Regions from separate parts of the Methylobacillus methanolivorans genome, predicted to be linked through region 3. Evidence: predicted binding sites of a transcription regulator. Region 3 holds the regulator's gene; each other region holds the start of a gene.
The links. Region 3 encodes sigma-54, which starts transcription at its own class of promoters, with help from an activator protein. Its sites were predicted from a motif close to TGGCACNNTTCCTGCT; they were not measured.

Region 1 (7,684 bases), on a different contig from region 3:
AGACAGCAGCAACACCAGTACGCCAGCGGTGGTGGCGGCAAACAGGTCGAACTGCGATAGCAGCAGCCCGCCGACTTCCAGCGGCTCATCGCTGATGCCCAGCTCCAGGCCGTGCACCTGTGCACCCCAGAGAAACTGCGCCAGCCCCTCGATGATGTAGCTCAGGCCCAGGGTAGCCATGAACAGCGTGATCGGCGGCTTGTTGACCAAGGGCCTCAGCACTACGCGTTCTATGCCCCATGCCAGCGCCACCATCGCCAATAAGGTGATGGCAAAGCTCGCCCAGAATGGCACGCCGCGCTCCAGCAGGCTGACAAAAGTCAGCGCGGCAAACAGCACCATGGCGCCCTGTGCAAAGTTGAATACGCCCGAGGCCTTGTAGATCAGCACAAAGCCGATCGCCACCAGGGAGTACATCAGGCCAGCGAGCAGGCCACCCGCCAAAACCTCAAGGAAAAATTCCATTATTTCATTTCCTTATCCATCACTCTTAATGTTTTACCCCAAGATAGGCGGCGATCACCTCCGGATTATTGCGCACTTCATCGGGCGTGCCATCGCCAACCTTGCGGCCATAATCCAGCACCACCACATGGTCAGAGAGATTCATTACCACGCCAATGTCATGCTCGATCAACACCACGGTGGTGCCGAACTCACGCTGGGTATCCAGGATAAAACCACTCATCTCGGCCTTTTCTTCGCTGTTCATGCCAGCCATGGGTTCATCCAAGAGCAGCAACCTCGGTTCCGAGGCCAAGGCACGAGCAAGCTCTACGCGTTTCTGCAAGCCATAAGGCAAGGTGCTCACAATACTGTTGCGCCACTGATTGATACGCAGAAAATCAATCACTTCCTCTGCCTTGCGACGCTGTACGTTTTCGTCCGGGATTGCGCGACCAAAACGCAAGGCCTGTTCCAGCCAACCGCTTTTCACTTGCAGATTGCGGCCAGTCAACACGTTATCGAGCACCGTCATGCTCTTGAATAAGGCAATATTCTGGAAAGTACGCGCGATACCTTGTGTTGCAGCAAGATTCGCACGCATCTTGCGATGACTAGCACCATTGAAATGGATATACCCGATGTCAGGCTGGTAGACACCATTAATAATGTTAAGCAAAGAGCTCTTGCCCGCTCCGTTCGGACCAATCAACGCACATATCTCGCCTTGTTTCACAGTAAAGCTAATATCGCTGATTGCCTTAACACCCTTGAAGGAAAGGGAAATATCTTGCAACTCAAGCAAAGGGGCTGTCATCAGGATGCTCTCCTTACAGTGCTTACCAGGTCATCGTGCACGGTTGGAATTTGCCTGGTGGTCGTGGTTGGCAAGGTACGCCAGTTGGCGACCTTATCCCAGGTGCGGATATGGATATCCAGGCTCTTGAAAAAGGCCACTGAGTCTGCCGTTAAGGCCGGGCCTATCAGCAATGGCACCCTGATTCGGCTAAAACCGATGACGTCACGCAAGGGGCGCCTTATTAGCCAATATCCAAGAAAACCCTGTAACACCGTCCCATCCCGATGCAAGGCATAAGTCACCACCCGACCAAGCCAACTATCTGGCAGTGGCAGGCGCTCCCTGATCATGGCTTCAAGCCTGAGATAGGTTTCTCGCGTGCCAACAACCAGCGTAGGCCCAAGCTCACGCCTATCAGTATCTCTTGTGACGATGCTCTCGGGAAAATTGAGCGTAAATCCCGCCGTCAGCCATGGTGACAACAAGTAACGTAGATGGCCACTGGTGGCAAACACGCGAGCAACAAAAGCCTCCTCGTAGCGCCCGAGACGCTCGGCCAATACCAATTGGCGCCCTTCTTCCAACAGCTCATCATGTCGAAAATGCTCCACCTGCACGCTACGTTCGCCGTTAACACGATATAGCGCAAACGCAGTCTGCCCGGCCTCTGACACGGGTTCACAAGCTATCAAACTGCCTCCTGTCAGCAACGATGAATAGTGGCGTAATGACGATGGTTGCTGCCCTGCAAGGCCGCGAGCCTCGGCATAAATCACACGCACACCTTGAGGGCTACTTGCCAAGGTTTGCTCCACCTGTTGCTGGCCCTCGGCAAATACAAATGCGGGTGCCAGGTGCGCCAGCAGCAAGGCAAGCGCATCCTCTTCCATTGATGGATCCAATGGCGCGGCTATGCCACCCAACCATTGCGCCGCAATCGAGAGTAGCAAGGCCTCTCGCCGTGGATGCGTCAGCAATACCAGCGTGTTGCCACGCTCAAATCCGATCTGGCCTAGCACTGCCACTAATTGCGCCACTTCTTCATGCAGCGATTTCCAGTGCTGTTCATGCCAGATGCCCAATTGCTTGTAACGCAACGCCACACGATGTGGCTGCGTGTTCGCATGCTGAATCAGCCAGTGCGGTAAGGTATTGCTTGCCATATGCATTTCCTTGCTTCAAGCAGCCAATGCGACCTGTTTTTGTTCCAGTTCACGCACCAGCGGCAAGACTTTTTCACCGAAATAAGCGACTTCCTCATGGAAATGCAGGAAGGCAGATAGCACCAGGTCAACACCCACGGCTTTCAAGGCAACAATACGTTCTGCAATTTGCTGTGGCGTGCCAATCAAGTTGGTCTTGAACCCATCGTTGTACTGCACCAGGTCTTCAAAAGTTGATTTTGCCCAATTGCCTTCGCCTTCAGGGCTGGCCTTGCCTGCCTGCTTCGCAGCATCACCAAAGGCATTGACGGCTTCCGGGTCAGCCTTATCAATGATTTCCTTCAGCACTGCACGTGCCTCCTCTTCTGTATCGCGCGCAATGATGAAGGCATTGACCCCCACCTTGACCTGATGACCATTGGCAGCAGCCTTAGCTCGGATGTCATCCACTTGGGCCTTGATGCCTTCTACCGTGTTGCCATTGGTGAAATACCAGTCAGATACCCTGGATGCCATGTCGCGCGCGGCACGAGAACTACCCCCTTGAAAAATCTCCGGGTGCGGATTGGTGTTGTAGGGCTTGGGTTTCAGCGTGTAATCATGGAAGCGATAGAAATCACCCTTGAAGGTGAAGTTATCCGTTGTCCAGATTCCCTTCAGGGCGCGGATAAACTCTTCTGAGCGGCGATAGCGCTCATCATGCTCAAGCCATGGCTCGCCAATCGCCTGAAACTCCCCCTTGAACCAGCCAGAAACCACATTGATGGCAATACGGCCCTTGGTTAGTTGATCTATCGTTGCCAACTGTTTGGCTGCCACCGCCGGGTTCCATGGGCCAGGAAGAATGGCAGCAATCACCTTAAGCTTGGTCGTGGCTGCCAACAAGGCATGGGAAAATGCGACTGGCTCATGCTGGAACTCCGCTCCATAACCTGCGGTAAAGCGAATCTGGCTCAAGGCATATTCAAAACCATTCTGCTCTGCCAATTGCGCCAGCTTGATGTTGTAATCAATATCCCAACTGGTGCGCTGCTCGATCTTGCTCACCACCAGGCCGCCACTCACATTGGGCACCCAATAGGCAAACTTGATGTCTTCCTTGCGATTGCTGCTCATGATGTATCCTTTCAATTAATGTCGTTGACTCACTTAAATATTCATTGCTTCTTGCCTAGATAGGCATCTTGCAAAGCACTGTCTTGCAGCAGGGCTGCTGCACTACCTGCAAGCACCACCTTGCCGGTTTCGAGCACATAGCCGTAATGGGCATGTTTAAGCGCTACAGGGATGTTTTGCTCAGCCACCAGGAAGCTGACGTTTTCCTGGGCGTTGAGTTGGCTGACGATGTCAAAGATTTCCTCCACGATCAGCGGTGCCAGCCCCATGGAGGGCTCGTCCAGCAATACCAGCGAAGGCTTGGTCATCAGGGCACGGCCGATGGCCACCATCTGCTGCTCGCCACCCGAGGTGTAGCCTGCCTGCACCTTGCGTTTTTCCTTCAGGCGCGGAAACCAGGCATAAATACGCTCCAGCCCGGCTTGCAGTGCCGGCCGGCCGGGTCGTCGCACAAAGCCACCGCTGATAAGGTTTTCCTCTACCGTGAGGTGAGGGAACACATGGCGGCCTTCCAGCACATGCACGATGCCCTGCTGCACCAGCAGATTGGCCGACGTATCTGTACTGAGCTGGCCCTTGAAGTGAATGCTGCCGCGGCTGATGTCAGCGCGGTCGGCGCGCACCAGCCCTGAAATCGCCTTCAGCGTAGTACTCTTGCCCGCGCCGTTGGCGCCCAGCAGGGCAATGATGCTACCCTTCGGTACAGCCAGCGAAACACCGCTCACAGCCAGGATGGCTCCGTCATAAATGACTTCGATGTCATTCACGCGCAACAGCGCTTCCGATTGCTGTTCAGCATGCAGCGACCCTGCCGCCTCTGGAAACGCCCGGGTTCGTGCACTCATCTCAGGTCTCCTGATCGGCATTAGGCAAAACCATAGTGACGCTAACCTGTGATAGAGATGGCAGGCTCTGGGACAAAAACTCAACGCCACCTCTTTCAAAAGCGCTGAAGCGTATGGTCTTGCTCATGCCCTGGCCTTTGCCGCAGAAGCGATGGTCTGAGATGACACGGCGAGATAAGGCAATGCTCGCTCTACCGCGAGCGCAATACGCTCATGCAGGGCTTCGCTGGCAATCGCATAACCACCTAGGTCGAGCGTCTCGAAATCCGCCTCGCTGCCATAGACACCCAATGGCAGGGTCAAGGCCTGGAAGAAGCTGAACAAGGGGCGCAACTGGTGATCAATCACCAAGGCATGGCGCTCGCTGCCGCCAGTAGCGGCAAGCAGCACAGGGATGTTGGTCAGGCTTTCGTGGCCAACAAAATCAAACAAGTGCTTGAACAGGCCGGTAAAGGAGGCGCGGTAGACCGGGGTGGCAACGACCAGCAGGTCAGCCTCTTCTATCTTGAGGATGTCCTTGATCGCAGCTTGCGGCAGCTCCAGGCGGCTCAGGCTGCCGCCTAGCAATGGCCCCAGCTTCTGCAACTCGATGAGATGCACCTCCAGGGGCAGCTTGCGCTGCAACTCAGCCACAATGGCATTTAATAGCACGGTGGTGCGCGATGGGCTGCTCAAGCTTCCCGATACGGCCACCAGTTTCAATTTTTTACTCATGCCTGCTCCTGTCCACTTATTCCAAAATGCGGTGTTTTTCTGATCCGCAAATAACAATAAGTAGATAGCAGCAAGTGTGCCAGCGATACAATTACTTTTAATTCAATATCTTATTAAAATATTCAAGCAATTCACCCTGTTGCTAAGCAGACTGAATGCTGAAAATGTGCTGCTATACCAGCAACCCAGACTAGCTACTGCTGAAGAGGCACCGTTAATCTCTGTCGAGGACTGCTGGATAATCAGCAGCCAGGCAGCAAACTGCTGCTTGCGCATGAGGGAATACAACACGTTATTTTCTTATCTGTTGATTTTTAATGACTTTATTCCATGGCACGCTATATGCAAGCCTGATGCAACATCGTCGTATACCGACTATTGAGTTCATCATTGAAAGGCTAGCCATGACAACGACATCATTAGCAATAGAAGAATCCCAGGAGCAGGCATTGCCAAGACCGCCTGCGCACATCATCAAGAACGATGCCGAGGCGATAGCAGTGGCGCACCAGGTGGCGGCAGAGATTGCCAAGGAAGCCGCCATCCGCGATGCGGAGCGCCGCCTGCCCAAGCCCGAGCTTGACCTGTTCTCGCAAAGCGGCCTGTGGGGCATCACCGTGCCCAAGGAATACGGCGGTGCTGCCGTCTCCAACACCACGCTGGCGGAAGTTATCGCCATCGTCTCCGAAGCCGACCCCAGCATCGGCCAGATTCCACAGAACCACCTCTATATGGTGGAAGGCATACGCCTGGATGGCACCGAATGGCAGAAAAAATTCTTTTTTGACCTGGTGCTCAAGGGCGTACGCTTCGGCAATGCCTTTTCCGAGGTCGGCACCAAGAGCGTCAATGACGTGCTGACGCGCATCACGCCAACTGAAGGCGGCTACTTGCTTTCGGGCAAGAAGTTTTACTCCTCTGGCGCGTTGCTCGCCGATTGGGTGCCGGTGATTGCCAAGAACGAGCATGACAACACCATTGTTGCTTTCGTCAAAAAAGGCACGCCCGGCCTGACCATCATTGATGATTGGTCCAGCTTCGGCCTGCGTACTACGGCCAGCGGCACCACCATCCTGGAAAACATTTTTGTGCCTGCGGATTACATCCTGCTGCACCACCTAGCTTTCGATCGCCCTACCAGCATGGGCCCGGTGGCACAGATCATCCAGGCCGCGGTGGATACCGGCATTGCCCGCGCCGCGCTGCGCGACACCATCCATTTCGTGCGCAACCACACCCGCCCATGGATAGACAGCACACAACAGGAACATGGTTACGAAGACCCGTTAAGCATCCGCGATATTGGCGATCTGCAGATCCGCGTACACGCCACCGATGCCCTGTTGCGCCGTGCTGGCGAGTTCCTTGATATTGCCCAGCGCGAACCGAATGAAGACACGGTGGCCGCGGCCTCCATCGCCGTGGCAGAAGCCAAGGTACTGAGCACAGAAACCGCCCTGCTTGCTGGCAGCAAACTGTTCGAGCTGGCTGGCACACGCTCCACCCTGGGCCAGTTCAACCTCGATCGCCATTGGCGCAATGCACGCACCCACACCCTGCATGACCCAGTGCGCTGGAAGTATTATGCGGTAGGCAATTACGCCTTGAACAAAGCCAAGCCACCTCGCCATCCCTGGATTTAAGTTCACCCTGCGTGGTAATACCAATTAAAACAGCACCCATGCCAGGTGCTGTTTTTTTACGTCCTTATAACAACATCATCATTTTCAGCAGAAAATCAGCAATCTGCTGAAATATAAGCGGCACAAAAACAATTAATCACAATAAAATCAATAAATTAAAAATGGCATGCAAAATGCGTAAACACGTATTGCTAAGTGCAATACCTCTACCAATGGCTGGCACTTTTGCAATTATTTCGATAATTACAAAAGGACAATACATGCTCAAGCAATCTTTACCCCTGGCCCTCTTTGTTGGCAGCTTACTGCCCATCACCGCTAGCGCTGATATAGGCGCCTTATCTCCCTGGCAACTACGTGCCGGTGTTTCCCTGATTGCACCCAAATCTGACAATGGGGCGATCATTGATCACACTGCCAACCTGTCGATCGATAATCGTGCAGGCCCCACCTTCAATATTGCTTACTTCATTACACCGAACTGGGCAATTGACCTACTCGGCGGGCTGGCCTTCAAACACCAGATCAATGTCAATGGTAGCCATGCTGGTGAAACCAAGCACCTGCCACCCATCCTGAGCCTTCAATATCATTTCAGGCCAGAGGCAACGCTCCGTCCTTATGTAGGCGTTGGCCTCAACTACACCACGTTTCTCGATGAGAAGTTGGATAACGGCGCAAAGCTTAAAGTCGGCGATTCCTGGGGGCCTGCATTGCAGGCAGGGCTGGATTTTGCGCTGGATGAGCATTGGACCATAGGCGCAGACATTCGCTATGCCCGCATCATTGCGCCGGTCAAGATCAACGGGGCCGATGTCGGTGATGTTCAAGTAAACCCGACCGTATACACCCTCAATGTTGGCTATCGATTTTAATGAGGAGCAATCACCATGACTCAACTCACGATTAAACAACCGCGCCTGACCACAGTCGCCCACGTTATCCGCAGTGATGAAGAGG
Region 2 (7,684 bases), on a different contig from region 3:
AATGCAATACGTTTTTCAGGCTGAGCAACAAGGCCACCACCACGGCACCAGCGCTTGCCAGCATCACGTAGCCAGACAAAGCAAGACTGCCCAACAGGAAGGTGATCAGCAAGGCCAATTCGCTGGTGATGCCATGGTCACCAGTGCGGCGCACATCCACAACGTACGCAATACCCACCACCAGCATCAATGCCGCCAGTACCGTCACCCATACGACCATGCCCATCTGCTGCCCCAGCAAAGTGCTCAAGCCTCCCAGCAAGCCAGTCAAGGCAAAGGTGCGGATGCCTGCACTTTGGTATGAGTCGTTTTCATCGCGCTCTTGCCAACCGCGCTCAGCGCCGATCAATAGCCCAGCACCCAGTGCAATGAGCAGGTGCAGCATGGTGTCGATAGCAAAGGTCTGGTGCATTGATTAGGCTCTCGGTTATATCTGCAAGCATGATACCAAGAGCCAGCATCCTCTGGCACAAAGACAATGCTAGACGCGTACCGGCCTAGCCAGCCCTAGATGACTGCGCAAGGTGGCATGCTCATAATCGTGGCGGAACAGGCCGCGCTGTTGCAGGATGGGAATGACATGATCGACAAAGTCCTGCACGCTTTCGGGTTGCATCGGCGGCATCAGGTTAAAGCCATCTGCCCCGCCATTGCGGAACCAATGCTCCATCTGGTCTGCCACCTGCTCTGCCGTGCCAACCATGGTGCAATGCCCTCCCCCCGCAGCCAGGCGGCCCAATAGCTGGCGCACGGTAGGCTTTTCGCGTTCAATAATGCGTAACACGGTGGCATAGCGGCCCTTGGGGCCGGTAAAGGCCTCCAGCGGCGGCAAGGGTGGCACTGGTGCATCAAGCTCCCAATCCATGCAATCCTGATCGATAAACAACTGTAATTGCCGCAGGGATGTTTCTGCAGGCAATAGCTCATCCAGCGCCCGCTGCTTGGCACGCGCCTCGGCCTCAGTTGAGCCAATAAAGGTCACAAGACCTGGCAGGATAGGCACATCCACTTGTCTCCCGGCAGCTTTGACTCTAGCCTTGACGTCGCCGTAATAGGCCTGGGCCGACGGCAGGTCATAGGCCACGGCATAAATCGCCTCAGCATATTTCGCGGCGAGTGCGCGGCCATGATCGGAAGCGCCCGCCTGGAACAGCACAGGATTACCTTGAGGTGGGCGCGGTACGGTCAAGGGGCCATCAACGAGGAAATGTGCGCCTTGGTGATTGATCTGCCGAACCCGGCTTTCATCAACGTAATCTCCCGCGCGGTCGTTGAGCAATGCACCATCATCCCAGCTATCCCACAGTTGCAATACCGCCTGGATGAATTCCTCAGCCCGCGCATAGCGCTCAGCATGGCCGGGCATCGCTTCATAACCGTGGTTCCTTGCTTCAACATCAAACATCGACGTCACCACGTTCCATCCTGCACGTCCACCGGAGATATGGTCCAGCGATGCCATCAGTCTTGCTGCATGGAAAGGTGTGTAAAACGTGCTGGAAATGGTGCTCACCAAGCCGATGTGCTTGGTAGCACGGCTAATGGCTGTCAGCATGGTCACTGGCTCGAGGAACCAGCGCGGCCCATCAGTAATGTTATTGGTCGCATGCCCATCGGCAAAGAACACCGCATCCAGCTTGCCACGCTCGGCTAGCTGGGCCATTTCCTCGTAATAGCGAATATCACCCAGGCGTTCGACCTGGGAATCCGGGTGGCGCCAAGCAGCGTTGTGGTGGCCGCAACCGAACAGGAATAAATTGATGTGCATCATCACCACAGCCCTAATTCTTCACCAAGCCACCATCCACAACGAGATTCTGCCCCGTCACGGCACGCGACCAGGGCGAGGCGAAAAACAGCACCGCATCGGCAAACTCTTCTGGTGTCGTCACGCGGCGTAATGGTGTACTGGCAGCAATCAGATCAAACACGGCCTCTGGCGTGGCAGCAGAAGCATCGGTTGTACGCAGCAAGCCGCCCGACACCATATTGACAGTAATGCCCCCCGGCCCCAAATCTTGTGCCAGGGTACGTGTGAGTGACAACAAGGCCGCCTTGGCAGCAGTGTAATCGTGATAAGGCACTACCGGGTTCTGGAACAAATTGGTGCCGATATTGATCACCCGCCCCCAACCCTGTGCACACATGCCAGGCAAGGCCGCCTGCACAGTATTCAACGCGCCCTTCACCACCCCATCGAACTGTTGCTGCAGGCTTTCCCAGCCAAGATCGGCAGCATGAGCTCGGGCATCGCCATTGAACTTGAAATCCGGCAGCGCATTGTTGACCACCGTCGTCACTGGCTGAGCGAAATGTGCCTGTGCCTGCTCCAGCATGCAACGCACAGCCTTTGCATCGCTCACATCCGCACCTATCGCCAATGCACGTTCAGGCGCTTCAGCCACGAGCCTGGCCGCGGCAGCCTCGCTATGAAGATAATTGATGACGACCCTTGCACCCTGATCGAGGAAGGCACGGGCAATATGCTGGCCCAGCCCGCGTGCGGCACCGGTGACGAGCACGACTTGGTCTTGAATACGGAGTTGTGGGGCTGATGGATTGTTCATGTCATTCCTTTGCAGTAAATCATGACAAAGGAAGACACCGCAGCCAGGGCTGCGACAGGCATTCCTCCGCCAGTATGATCTGGATCAGGTATACGGGTTTGCTCTCAGCCCTGTGGAAACCATTCCATCAGGGCACCCCGTGCCGAAAGGTTGAACCATAGCACGGAATATGAACGATTCACATCCAATGCATTGTGAAAATCGTGATGAAAGTCGTTATAATCCGGCACCAGAACGGCCACTTGCTATTGGCCCGTTCAATCCTGGGGGAGCCGATCACGGCTGAGAAATGGCAATGGGCCATGACCCTTAATACTTGATCCAGATCATGCTGGCGAAAGGAAGGAAGTACCGCATCGGGTTTGCGTACTCCTTGTCGTTCGTTGATTACAGGAGTCACCACAAGATGCTCAGTACACAAGCCACGCTCGCTTGGCTGATTTTTTTCGCCGCCGCTTTCGCCATTCTCGGCATGGCTTACTCGCGCCGTTATCGCGGTAATCTTGAAGAATTCATCGTCGCCCGCAACAGCCAAGGCTCCATTGCCAGTGTCATGGTGCTACTCGCCTCTTCCCTCGGTGCATGGATATTGTTCTCGCCAGCTCAAGCGGCTACCTGGGGCGGCCTCACCGCGGTGATCGGCTATGCCCTTGGCGCGATGTCGCCGCGCATTGCCATGATCCCGCTCGGCAAGCGCATGCGTGAACTCATGCCCAATGGCCACTCCCTTACCGAGTTTCTCATCGCGCGCTATGGCAAGCCAATGTATCTGCTCGCACTCAGCATCATGCTGTTTTACCTATTTATCGCCATGAGTGCGGAGATCACCGCCATCGCCAAGATGGTGACCATCCTTGCGCCAGTGCCGCTCTGGGCCACGGCAGCCATCGTGCTCGGCTTCACGTTGCTCTACACCACTTATGGTGGCTTGCGTGCCTCTATCTTCACCGACAAAGTGCAGATCGTCATCATCATCCCGCTGCTGGCAGCACTGGTATTTATTGGCTGGAAAGCAACCGGTGGCGTGGTGCCTGTCATGGACAAGCTGCGCGAAACCGCACCGCAGCTCATCGACCTACACGATATTGGTGGCATCAAGGCCGGGCTGACCTTCTTCGTCGCCATCCTGCTCACCGGCATCTTTCATCAAGGCAACTGGCAACGCATTTACTCTGCGAAAGACATCCCTGCCATGCGTAACGGCTTCCTGCTGGGTGGTTTGCTGGTCGTGCCATTCATCTTCATCATGGGCTTGTTCGGCCTGGCCTTCATGGCGATGACACCACAAGGTGATAGCTCGGTAGCGCTGTTCAGCGTGGTCATGCCCAACATCCCGCTTTGGCTGGCCATTGCGCTGATTCCACTCGGTATATCCCTGGTGATGTGCAGTGCAGATAGCGCGATCAGCGCGATTTCAAGCATTGTGGCTGTGGATATCGGGCGAGTGATGCCTAAGCGTAGCGCTTCGAGCTTGATGCGATTGTCACGCTGGCTAGTGCTGCTGGTCGCAATCCCGGTGTTGATTGTTGCTGCACAGGGCTACAGCGTGCTTTACCTATTCCTGCTCGCCGACCTGCTATGCTCGGCGGCGGCTTTCCCGGTCTTTTTCGGCCTGTTCAGCCGCTCGCATACCGGGCGAGAAGCGGTCATGGGCACCATTGCCGGACTGGTCGCAGGATTGTCCATGTTCCCCACGCCAAATGAACCCGCGACCCACTTGCTAGAATCCTTCCTGCTGGCGGCCTTGACCCCCGTAGCAGTCATTACCATCACCCGCCTGCTCAAACGTCGCAAGGAACACTTCGAGCTTGCTTCGTTGACACATGCAAGCCGCAGGCTGGATCAAGAGCAACTCTAACGACCCTAACAACTCAAAGGGCGAGCGCAGCGATTGGGCATCGCTGCGCTCGCCCTTGATATTATGTGAAGTGAAGTATTAAATCAGGAACTACAAGACAGCATCGAGCATCCAGCCTTGTGCTTGGCCCAATCCGGTCGCAAGGCAGCAAAGCGCTCCTTGCCTGGCTGTTCGTCGTAAGGCTGGCGCAACACTTCCAACAACTCTTCTATCAAACTGTTATCACCAGCATCTGCCAGATCGATGGCTTGTTGCGCCAGGTAGTTGCGCAAGACATACCGCGGGTTGACACGGTTCATGGCCTCTTTCCTGGCTATTGGGTCACGTCCATCTGCAACCGTTGCCTGGCTATATTGCTTGAGCCAATCACTGAACCTGGGCTTGAAGGTTTCCCATAGTGCATCGCTATAGGCCCCGCTTTCCAAGATGTCCAAGTCTGGCTGGGTGGCTTCGATCAAGGCCAGCTTGCGGAAAAATTCGGTCATGTCGATCTCGGCCTGGGTCATGAGATCGAACACTGCGGTGAACAAAGGCTCATATTCATCGCGCCACTGGCTAAAGCCAAATTTGGCAGCCAACACGGCACCCCACTCTTTGTTGTAAGCCTGGTCGAATAGCATCAGGCCTTCGTCGTAAATTTCCCGCTCTGGCTTCAAGGCATACAACGCTTGCGCCAAGCGCTCCAGATTCCAGCGGGCAATCTCGGGCTGGCGACCAAAACAATAACGACGGCCTGCGGCATCAGTGGTATTGGGCGTCCAGCCAGGGTCGAAGTTATCCACCCAGCCGTAAGGGCCATAATCAATAGTAAGGCCGAGAATCGACATATTGTCGGTGTTCATCACGCCATGGACAAAGCCCACGCGCATCCAGTGTGCGACCAGGCGCGCAGTGCGTACACAGACAATGGCAAACCACTCGGCTAAACGCTCATCTTCGGGGAAATCAGCCAACTCAGGAAAATCACGGTGAATAGTGAAATCCACCAGCGTTTGCAGCGTTTGTTTATCCTGGCGCATGGCAAAAATCTCGAAATTGCCAAACCGGATAAATGAGGGCGATACACGGCATACGATTGCGCCCTTCTCAGCCTGCGGGTTGCCGTTATAAAACATATCGCGAATCACAACATCACCGGTCTGCACCAGGCTCAGGGCACGCGTAGTGGGAATGCCAAGATGGTGCATCGCCTCGCTGCAAAGAAATTCGCGTACCGATGAGCGCAACACGGCACGGCCATCCGCCATACGTGAATAGGGTGTCACGCCCGCGCCCTTGAGTTGTAACTCCCAGCGCTGACCCTGGCTGTTTACTACCTCGCCAAGGCTGATCGCGCGGCCATCGCCCAACTGCCCGGCCCAATGTCCAAACTGGTGACCTCCATAACACATGGCATAAGGTTCCATGCCTGGGATAAGGCCATTGCCAGCCAAAGCATTCACCCAGGCCGGGGACTTAATGTCTTCCTCACTCAAGCCCAGTGCCTGCAACATCTCGGACGAATAAGCCAGTAACTTGGGAGCGGATACCGAAGTGGGCATCACACGTGACCAACAGGCGCCATACACCTGACGCAACTGGTTAGTAGTATCCGGGTCACCAGGCAAATCCCGCAGGAAACGGTTATCAAAAGTAGGCATCATCACAGTGGGGATTTCATTATCAAAGGTCATATAGAATGACAGCGTTGCCTATTGTATGTTCTCTGCTGAGATAAATTAAGTTGGCAGGCTGCACAATAAATAGGCAATAGCAAATTCCACATGATATAACAACCGTTTAGCCAGCTCATGCGCATGCTGCCCACAAAGTTACCCACAGAAATTGTTGAGCTAGTACTACTTTCATCAGAACCATGGGAATATGGCAATGTCTCTGCAACATCCACCTGGATATTGAAAAGCGATGATTCCATTTTCCATTCTTGATCTCTGCCCTATTGTGCAAGGTAGCACGCCAGCAGAGGCCTTCAGCAACTCCGTCGCGTTGGCCCAGCTTGCCGAGGAGCTAGGCTATCGACGATTCTGGCTGGCAGAGCATCATAATATGCCGGGCATTGCCAGTGCAGCCACTTCTGTCGTGATTGGTCACGTTGCCAGCCACACTAGGACAATACGCATCGGCGCTGGCGGCATCATGTTGCCCAACCATGCGCCACTGGCGATTGCCGAGCAATTCGGCACGCTGGAATCCATCTACCCTGGGCGCATCGACCTTGGGCTGGGTCGTGCTCCCGGTAGCGATATGACCACAGCGCGCGCTTTGCGACGCGACCTGCATGCCCATGGGGAAGATTTTCCGGACTTAGTCGCAGAGCTCCAGCATTACTTCGCCCAGCCCCAGGCGGGCCAAAGCATCCGTGCAGTGCCTGGAGCCGGATTAAACATCCCCCTGTGGATATTGGGCTCTAGTTTATATGGTGCTCAATTTGCCGCAGCACATGGCCTGCCATTTGCCTTTGCTTCGCATTTTTCACCCACGTTCCTGCTACAGGCACTTGATACCTATCGCCGCAATTTCCAGCCATCAGCCTCGTTGAATAAGCCTTATTTCATGGTCACGGCCAATATCCTGGTAGCCGATACCGATGAGGAAGCGCGCTATTGGTTCAGTTCGCAGCAACAAGGCTTTACCAACTTGCATCGTGGCACGCCGGGCCAACTGCCACCACCCGTAGATGATATTGAGCAATACTGGACACCTGCCGAGAAATTAAGCGTCGAGCGCATGTTGGCTTGCTCGCTGGTTGGCTCTGCTACCACCGTAAAGGCCGGGTTGAGGAAACTACTGAATGACCTCATGCCTGACGAATTAATGGTGACTGGCCATGTGTTTGACCTCGCAGTACGCTTGCAATCATATCGTGCCGTTGCCACCATTCGCGAACAACTGTCCACAGAATGAAAAAAGCCAGGCAATAAGCCTGGCCAGGGGCATGTATACCACTAGGTGTTAATACAGGTGATGTTGATCCTGCTGGCGTTTACGCCTGCTGATCAACCCCATCACGCCTAGCCCCAATGCCAGCATGCCATAAGTGCTAGGCTCAGGTACTGCGGTGACCACCACACCATCGAGGAAAGAACCATAGGAAGGTGCATTCTGTGGCTCAATCGAAGTGAACTTGAGCGTGGTAAGCGCATTAGAAGCTACCAGATTGCTGAAGTTATAGATCACCCATCCGCTGTGAGAGGTAACTGAAGTTGCAACCACCTGGTTCCCGCCCCAATACACTTCCAGTGCGCTATTAAGCCCCCCC
Region 3 (7,684 bases):
TTTTTGTGTTGGGTTGATAAAGGTTAAGAAGCATTTTGCCATAAGAAAAAAAATGCTGAGGTAGCGCGAATCATTCTCGAAATCAGTCATGATCAGGGTGTGGCTGATCATGAGAAACTTCGTTTTGCTAGCTTATTGTGGCAGGGAGAAAGGAGTGGGATCAGTCCAGGGTTTTTCACCACACACCAAGGCTGCTACTAGGCTGGCACTACCTGGTCCCATCGTGAGTCCGTAGCGAAAATGCCCGGTATTGAGGTAAAGGTTTTCTACTGCAGGATGCGGGCCGATGACAGGCAGGTTTTCAGGGGTGCCGGGGCGTAATCCGCTCCAGTGCTTGATGATGGGCTGGTGTTGTAGTTCGGGCAACAGGGCTTCTGCCTTGGCACGTATTTCATCGCGTACGCTATCAGTGGTGGATGCATCAAAGCCGACGTCTTCCAGGGTGCTACCAGCCAGCAGATAGCCATCCTGGCGCGGCACTAAATAGAAATCTTCACGGAAGACCACAGTGCTGGGGTTGTGCTCAGGTTTGTACAACAGGATTTGCCCACGCATGGGCTTGATTTGCAGTTTGCTTGCTACTTCTTTTAGTAGCTCAAAGCTCCATGCGCCAGAAGTCACGATGAAATGGTCGGCTTCCAGCCATTCGCCGGTTGTGGTCTGCCATGATTTCAGACGAGTAGTGTCTTGGGGTAGTGGCTTGAGCTCAGTGTGTTCAAGCAACCTGACATGATGGTTTTCTAGCCATGTGCGTAAGGCGTGCATGAGGCAGGGTGGGCGAACCTGGTTGATTTCGGGTAGCCACAGAGCGTGGTCGCCACTTGGTGATGTGATGCCGAAGGCTGCGACGCTAGCTTCTTCGACCTTGACTTGGTAACGCTTACACCAAGCCAGTGCGGCCTCATGGTCAAATGGGGGCAATAACAGAAAGCCAGAATTCAGCATCTGCGGATCGATGCCGGTTTCCTTGAGCAGGCGCGAGCAAATATCGGCATAGCGTGAAGCGCCGTAATGCGTGAGCGTATTGACATGATCTGAATACATCCACGGCAATAGCGGAAACATGATGCCTGTGCCGGCCCAGGAAGATTCTCCTGATGTTTGGCTGGCAATCTTGTTGCGCTCGACAATGGTAACTTTACAGCCTCTGGCAACCAACTCCATCGCGGTTAAGCAACCAACAATGCCTCCGCCTGCAATCAGTACGTGCTGGCTCATGCGTAGTATTTCCGGGAGTTGGGATAAGGGCGGCGGTCAAGCTTAAATAAATTAATCACGCAAAAATTATGCCGACTTTGCCGGCATATCCTTTATTCAGGGAACATTCCCTTTTATACTTGGCACATATGGGAATTTCCAAGTTAAAGACAAGCAATAGCGCAACTGCACCACTGCAACTGGCGCGCGAGGTATTGTCCATCGAGGCGCGAGAGGTCCAGGCATTGGCCGAGCGCCTGGATGAGAGCTTCGTCAACGCAGTCGAGCTTATTTTACAATGCCGGGGCCGAGTTGTCGTGACCGGCATCGGCAAGTCCGGTCATATCGGTAACAAGATCGCCGCGACGCTTGCGAGCACTGGTACCCCCGCTTTTTTTATGCATCCTGCCGAGGCCAGCCATGGTGACTTGGGCATGATCACGCAGGATGACGTGGTGATTGCCTTGTCCAACTCGGGCGAGGCGGATGAGTTGCTGGCGCTACTGCCGCCCTTGAAACGTATTGGCACGCCTATTATCAGTATTTCAGGGAATCGTCATTCGACCCTATCCAAGGCAGCCGCTGTTTTCCTTGATGCTCACGTGACCCAAGAGGCGTGCCCGCTAGGCTTGGCACCTACGGCCAGTACCACAGCTGCGCTGGCCTTGGGTGATGCCTTGGCGGTGACCTTGCTTGATCAACGCGGATTCTCTCGCGAGGATTTTGCGCTGGCGCACCCTGGTGGCTCCATTGGTCGACGCTTGTTGCTGCATGTGCAAGACGTGATGCGTAGTGGCGATGATGTGCCTGGAATACCTCGCGCCAGCAGTCTCAAAGATGGCTTGCTGGAAATGTCGCGCAAGGGCTTGGGCATGACGGCCGTGCTCAATGAGGCAGGTAAGCCTGTCGGGATTTTCACGGATGGTGATTTGCGCCGTGCTTTTGAGGCCGGGATTGATATTCACGGCACTAGCATGGGTGATGTGATGCATGCTGACCCGCAGACGATTGCGCCCGAACAATTGGCAGTCGATGCCGTGGCATTAATGGAGCAATATTCAATTAGCAGCCTGCTGGTCGTTGATCAGCAAGGTAACCTGGTCGGCGCACTCAATATGCACGACCTCTTGATGGCAAAGGTGGTATAGAACGTGGTTTCAGTAGAAGAGCGCGCAAAGCGCATCAAGGTAGCAGTGTTCGATGTGGATGGTATTTTGACCAATGGTGGCTTAATGCTGGGTGATGATGGCCTGGAATACAAAGTGTTCCATTCACAGGATGGCCTGGGCATGAAGATGCTCAAGAACACTGGCATCCGCATGGCGTACATCACAGGGCGCAAGTCCAATGTCGTGGTCAAGCGTGCCGAGAACACTGGCGTCAGCATTATCTACCAGGGCATTGATGACAAGCTTGAGGCGTTCAACGACTTGCTGGAAAAGCAGGGGGTTTCTGCCGAGGAATGCCTGTTCATGGGCGATGACGTCATCGATATCCCGCCCATGCGACGTGCTGGCCTGGCGATCACCGTGCCGCATGCCATGCCGCTGGTGAAGGAATATGCCCACTACACGACCGAGCGCCAGGCAGGGTTTGGTGCGGTGCGTGAGGTCTGTGAGATGCTGATGAAGGCGCAAGGCACGTTTGATGCCCAAATGGCGCCTTATTTGAAATAATCAAGCGATATGCAAGGACGTACCAACACCATCCTGTTTCCACTAGCCGTGCTGGGCCTGTTGGCCTTGATCACGCTGTGGATTGACCGCACGGTGCAGCCGCCGGAGCCGCGCGTGGATGGCAGTACACGTCATGACCCGGATTACATCCTCAATAATTTTGTCACCACCAAGACCGATGCGACGGGAGCGATTAGCCATATCCTCAAGGCATCTGAAATGCGGCATTACCCAGATGATGACAGTACCGAGCTGACCAATCCACATTTTACCCAGTTTGGCGTTGGCAAGCCGACGACGACGATTGAGGGCAAGCGAGGCCATGTGTCCAGCAAGGGCGATGTGGTCGAGTTCCGCGATGATGTGCGCGTGGTCAGGCCCGCCTTTGCTGACCGTCCAGAGATGACGTTGACAACGCAATACCTGCGCGTGGAGCCGGATAAGGAAATCGCATCTACTGACCAGCCAGTGGTCATTACCCAGGGGCCAAAGAGCGTCGTGCACGCGGTGGGGATGTATTACGACAAGAAGAATCAAACCATCCAGCTCAATAAGCGAGTGCGTAGCCATTATGAGCGCCCTGCGGCCAAGCCGCAGGCAAGTAAGCCCAAGGCTGCCAGTAAGCCTAGGCAGGTTGCCGCCAAGCCAGCGGCCAGCAAGTCCAGCAAATCTACCCCAGCCGGGAATAGTAAAAATGCCAAGCAGCCAACTAAAACCAAATAGAACGATATTCTTCAGCGGAGACCCTATGCGCAACTTGCGTTGTTCCTTATTGCCTGCCCTATTGATCGGCATGTTGTCAGCGACTGCCTATGCCGAAAAGGCAGACCGGGATAAGCCGATCGAGTTGGAGGCTGATTCGGTACAGGTGAATGATGCAAAGAAGACCAGTACCTATACCGGCAATGTGATCCTGACCCAGGGTACATTGGTGATCCGTGGCGACAAGCTGGTTGTGCGTGAAGATAAGGAAGGCTTTCAACACAGCACCTCTTATGGCAACCCAACCACTTTCAAGCAGAAGCGTGACGGCAAGAACGAATACATGGAAGGCAGTGGTCAGCGGATAGAGTATGATGGACGCATGGACAAGGTGCAGTTATTCACTAAGGCATGGGTCAAGCGCGGCGAGGATATCGTGCACGGCGACTACATCATGTATGACGCCAATGCTGAATATGCCGAGGTGATCAGCGGTGGCTCCCAGGCGGCGACACCTGCAACGCCTACAGGACGTGTGCGCGCCATTATTCAGCCCAAGAAGAAGCCAGCCACAGAGACTCCCTGAAACTGATGATAAGCGCAGTGGTCTGGTGATAAAGGGGCCAGGGTACTGTGTTTGATTAGAGATGGCATCGATAGATATTGCATAAATGAGTGAATTAATCGTAGAAGGTTTGCGCAAGAAATATAAGTCCCGCACGGTGGTGCAGGATATTTCGCTGCAACTCAATAGTGGTGAAGTGGTGGGCTTGCTGGGGCCAAACGGCGCGGGTAAAACCACCAGTTTCTACATGATGGTGGGCTTGGTCCCTCTGGATGGCGGACGCATTTTGCTCGACGGCAAGGATTTGAGCCGCATGCCTATCCATCAGCGTGCACGCATGGGATTGGCCTATCTTCCTCAGGAACCGTCAATCTTCCGCAAGATGACGGTGACGGAAAATATCCAGGCGATCCTTGAGTTGCAGGACATGACGGCTGAGCAGCAAAAGGAGCAGCTTGAATCTCTGCTGCAAGAGCTCCATATCACCCATATACGCAACAGCATGGCGGTGAGCCTGTCCGGCGGCGAGCGTCGCCGCGTGGAAATTGCCCGATGCTTGGCCACCAACCCCAGCTTTATCTTGCTGGATGAGCCTTTTGCCGGGATTGACCCAATTGCGGTGTTGGATATTCAGAAGATCGTACGTTTTCTGACTGAGCGTAACATCGGCGTGTTGATCACTGACCATAATGTGCGTGAAACATTGGGTATCTGTGATCGGGCTTACATCGTGAATGAAGGCCGTGTCTTTGCATCAGGCAAACCCGGCGAGATCATCCATAACGAAAGTGTCAGAGAAGTTTACTTGGGCAAGGATTTCCGCCTGTAGTCAAAGCAGAATTAGAGAGATGAAACAAAGTCTACAGCTAAAATTTTCCCAGAACCTGGCATTGACGCCGCAGTTGCAGCAGTCGATCAAGCTGTTGCAACTGTCTTCGCAGGAGCTTAACCAGGAGTTGGAGTCGCTGTTGCAGGCCAACCCATTACTGGAGCGTGTTGATGGCCCTGATGGTGCGGCTGAAATGTCGGAAAGTTATAGCCCCACACCGGATGTCGCGGTAGCTACGCCAGCTAGCGATACACCTGCGCCTGCGAGCGAAGATGTGCCACGTGTTGATGAATTTGGTGGTGGCGATGATTATTTTGAATCTTTCCAGGGCAGCAACCGCTGGGAAGAGGGCGGTTCCAACAATGATGATGACAATGACTTCAGCTTCCAGGAGGCAGTCAATCTCACCCTGCGCGAGCACCTGTTAAGTCAGATCAAGCTACTGCCGTTGTCTGAGCGTGACCAAACGCTGGCAATGGTGCTGGTGGATGCCATCAATGATGATGGTTACCTTGAGCAATCCCTGGAAGAGCTGGCAGAACTGATGCCGGAAGAGCTGGAAATAGACCAGCTGGAGCTGGAAACAGCGCTCAAGCATATCCAGAACCTTGATCCGCCCGGTATCGGTGCACGTAACTTGGCAGAGTGCCTTGCGCTGCAACTGCGTGCGCTGCCAGAAGATACGCCTTATGTTGATCTGGCCATCAAGGTTGCCGAGCAACATTTGCCCTTGCTCGCGAGCCGCGACTACACACGCTTGCGTAAGCTGTTGCATTGCGATGACGATGTGCTGAAAACCGTGCAGCAACTGGTGACCCAGCTTAATCCTCGTCCAGGCGGAGAGTTCAGCCATATCACCTCGGATCATTACATCCAGCATGAGATCGTGGTGAAGAAGATCAAGGGCATCTGGATTGCCAGCCTCAATGATGAGGTCGTGCCTAAGTTGCGTATCAATCAGCTGTATGCCGGTATCCTGAAACGCAACCGCGATAGTTCGAGTCAATATCTCATGAGCCAGATGCAAGAGGCAAAGTGGATGATCAAGAACATCCAGCAGCGCTTCTCCACCATCTTGCGCGTGTCGCAGGCGATTGTAGATAGGCAACGCAACTTTTTCGAGCACGGTGAAGTAGCGATGCGCCCATTGGTGCTGCGCGAGATTGCCGACGAACTTGGTTTGCATGAGTCCACTGTTTCACGCGTGACAACGCGCAAGTACATGCTCACACCACGTGGTGTCTACGAATTGAAGTATTTCTTCGGCAGCCATGTGGCGACAGAATCGGGCGGGGCGTGCTCTGCCACGGCGATTCGTGCGTTGATCAAGCAGATGGTGAGCGAGGAAAACCCGAAAAAACCACTGTCTGATAACCAGATTACCGACATCCTTGGCAAACAAGGCATAGTTGTTGCAAGAAGAACCATAGCGAAATACCGCGAGTCTCTACAGATACCCGCGGCCAACCAGCGCAAGTCGCTTTGATTTGCGCGTTTTTCAAGTAAGGAGAGCGTTATGAATTTGCATCTGACCGGACATCATCTCGACGTTACACCAGCTCTGCGCGAATATGTGCAGTCCAAGCTGGCCCGACTCAGCAATCACTTTGATCATGTGATCGACCTCAAGGTGACGCTGAGCGTGGAGAAGCTGGTGCAGAAGGCGGAAGCCACCTTGCATGTGCCGGGCAACGACCTGCACGCTGAATGCGGGGCAGAAAGCATGTATAGCGCGATTGACTCGTTGGCTGACAAGCTGGATCGCCAGGTAGTGAAGCACAAGGAAAAAGTCAGCAACCATAATCAGGCATCTGGAGGCCTCAAGCACCAGCAGGCAGTTGAATAACTCCCATTGAAATGCTGCAAAAGAGTGCCAGATCAATGATTCATGCATGGATTTGGTACTCTGGCAGCCAGTTTCCTCCCTTGTTTTCCTCCAAGGTATTAAGCACACATGGCTGAAATCAGTGTTACCCAGCTCTACAAGGATACGCGCCGCAAACTCAAGCTGAAATGGGTATCAGGGTTAGCTGGCGGTGATAACCCCCTCACGAGTGAAACGGTGACCAAGCCATCACTGGCCTTGGTTGGACACCTGAATTTTGTGCATCCCAACCGTGTACAAGTGCTGGGATGTGCCGAAATGGATTATTTGCGCAGTCTCAAGACGCGCGAATTGCTCCAGGCGATCAAGAATCTGTTTTCTGCTGACCTGGCCGCGATTATTGTCGCCAATGGCGAAGAGGCTCCGGATGAATTGGTGGCAGCCTCGGATGAATTTAGCACGCCCTTGTTTACCTCCCCGTTGCGTAGCCCTGGCCTGATGGATGTGTTGAGCCACTACCTTGCGCAAGCGGTTGCTGCATCGGAAAGCCAGCATGGTGTTTTTATGGAGGTGCAGGGCTTTGGCTTGATGATCAAGGGCACGCCAGCCATTGGTAAAAGCGAATTGGCGCTGGAGTTGATTTCACGCGGCCATCGGCTGGTTGCCGATGATATTGTCGATTTTTATCGTATTGCGCCTGACCGGCTCGAAGGGCGTTGCCCGCCGTTACTGCAGGATTTTCTCGAAGTGCGTGGGCTGGGCGTACTGAATATCCGTGCCTTGTTTGGCGATAACGCTGTCAAGCCAACCAAGCCCTTGGATCTCATCGTGCAACTGGAAATGGCCGATACCATGGTGCCGCTAGATCGGCTCAAGATTAAATCCCAACA

Region 1: a site for sigma-54 is predicted at 5,148-5,163, ahead of msuE (FMN reductase). Genes of this name have one in related genera too.
Region 2: a site for sigma-54 is predicted at 6,120-6,135, ahead of LG202_RS06360 (LLM class flavin-dependent oxidoreductase). Genes of this name have one in related genera too.

Annotation. Positions count from the first base shown of each region.
Region 1 is NZ_BAAILT010000002.1:617,652-625,335, reverse strand. Features, by position in the region: gene LG202_RS04145 (branched-chain amino acid ABC transporter permease) at 1-465, opposite strand, end outside; gene LG202_RS04140 (ABC transporter ATP-binding protein) at 491-1,261, opposite strand; gene LG202_RS04135 (AMP-binding protein) at 1,261-2,406, opposite strand; gene sfnG (dimethylsulfone monooxygenase SfnG) at 2,422-3,522, opposite strand; gene LG202_RS04125 (ABC transporter ATP-binding protein) at 3,564-4,367, opposite strand; gene msuE (FMN reductase) at 4,491-5,081, opposite strand; gene LG202_RS04115 (SfnB family sulfur acquisition oxidoreductase) at 5,399-6,724, shown strand; gene LG202_RS04110 (OmpW/AlkL family protein) at 6,985-7,599, shown strand; gene LG202_RS04105 (SfnB family sulfur acquisition oxidoreductase) at 7,615-7,684, shown strand, end outside.
Region 2 is NZ_BAAILT010000002.1:1,084,421-1,092,104, forward strand. Features, by position in the region: gene LG202_RS06335 (MgtC/SapB family protein) at 1-412, opposite strand, end outside; gene LG202_RS06340 (LLM class flavin-dependent oxidoreductase) at 482-1,771, opposite strand; gene LG202_RS06345 (3-oxoacyl-ACP reductase) at 1,782-2,567, opposite strand; TPP riboswitch at 2,612-2,717, opposite strand; TPP riboswitch at 2,823-2,927, shown strand; gene LG202_RS06350 (sodium:solute symporter family protein) at 2,974-4,425, shown strand; gene LG202_RS06355 (protein adenylyltransferase SelO) at 4,509-6,065, opposite strand; gene LG202_RS06360 (LLM class flavin-dependent oxidoreductase) at 6,331-7,329, shown strand; gene LG202_RS06365 (PEP-CTERM sorting domain-containing protein) at 7,378-7,684, opposite strand, start outside.
Region 3 is NZ_BAAILT010000003.1:117,647-125,330, reverse strand. Features, by position in the region: gene LG202_RS09475 (NAD(P)/FAD-dependent oxidoreductase) at 133-1,218, opposite strand; gene LG202_RS09470 (KpsF/GutQ family sugar-phosphate isomerase) at 1,347-2,345, shown strand; gene LG202_RS09465 (KdsC family phosphatase) at 2,349-2,873, shown strand; gene lptC (LPS export ABC transporter periplasmic protein LptC) at 2,883-3,596, shown strand; gene lptA (lipopolysaccharide transport periplasmic protein LptA) at 3,622-4,161, shown strand; gene lptB (LPS export ABC transporter ATP-binding protein) at 4,247-4,969, shown strand; gene LG202_RS09445 (RNA polymerase factor sigma-54) at 4,989-6,455, shown strand; gene hpf (ribosome hibernation-promoting factor, HPF/YfiA family) at 6,486-6,815, shown strand; gene hprK (HPr(Ser) kinase/phosphatase) at 6,924-7,684, shown strand, end outside.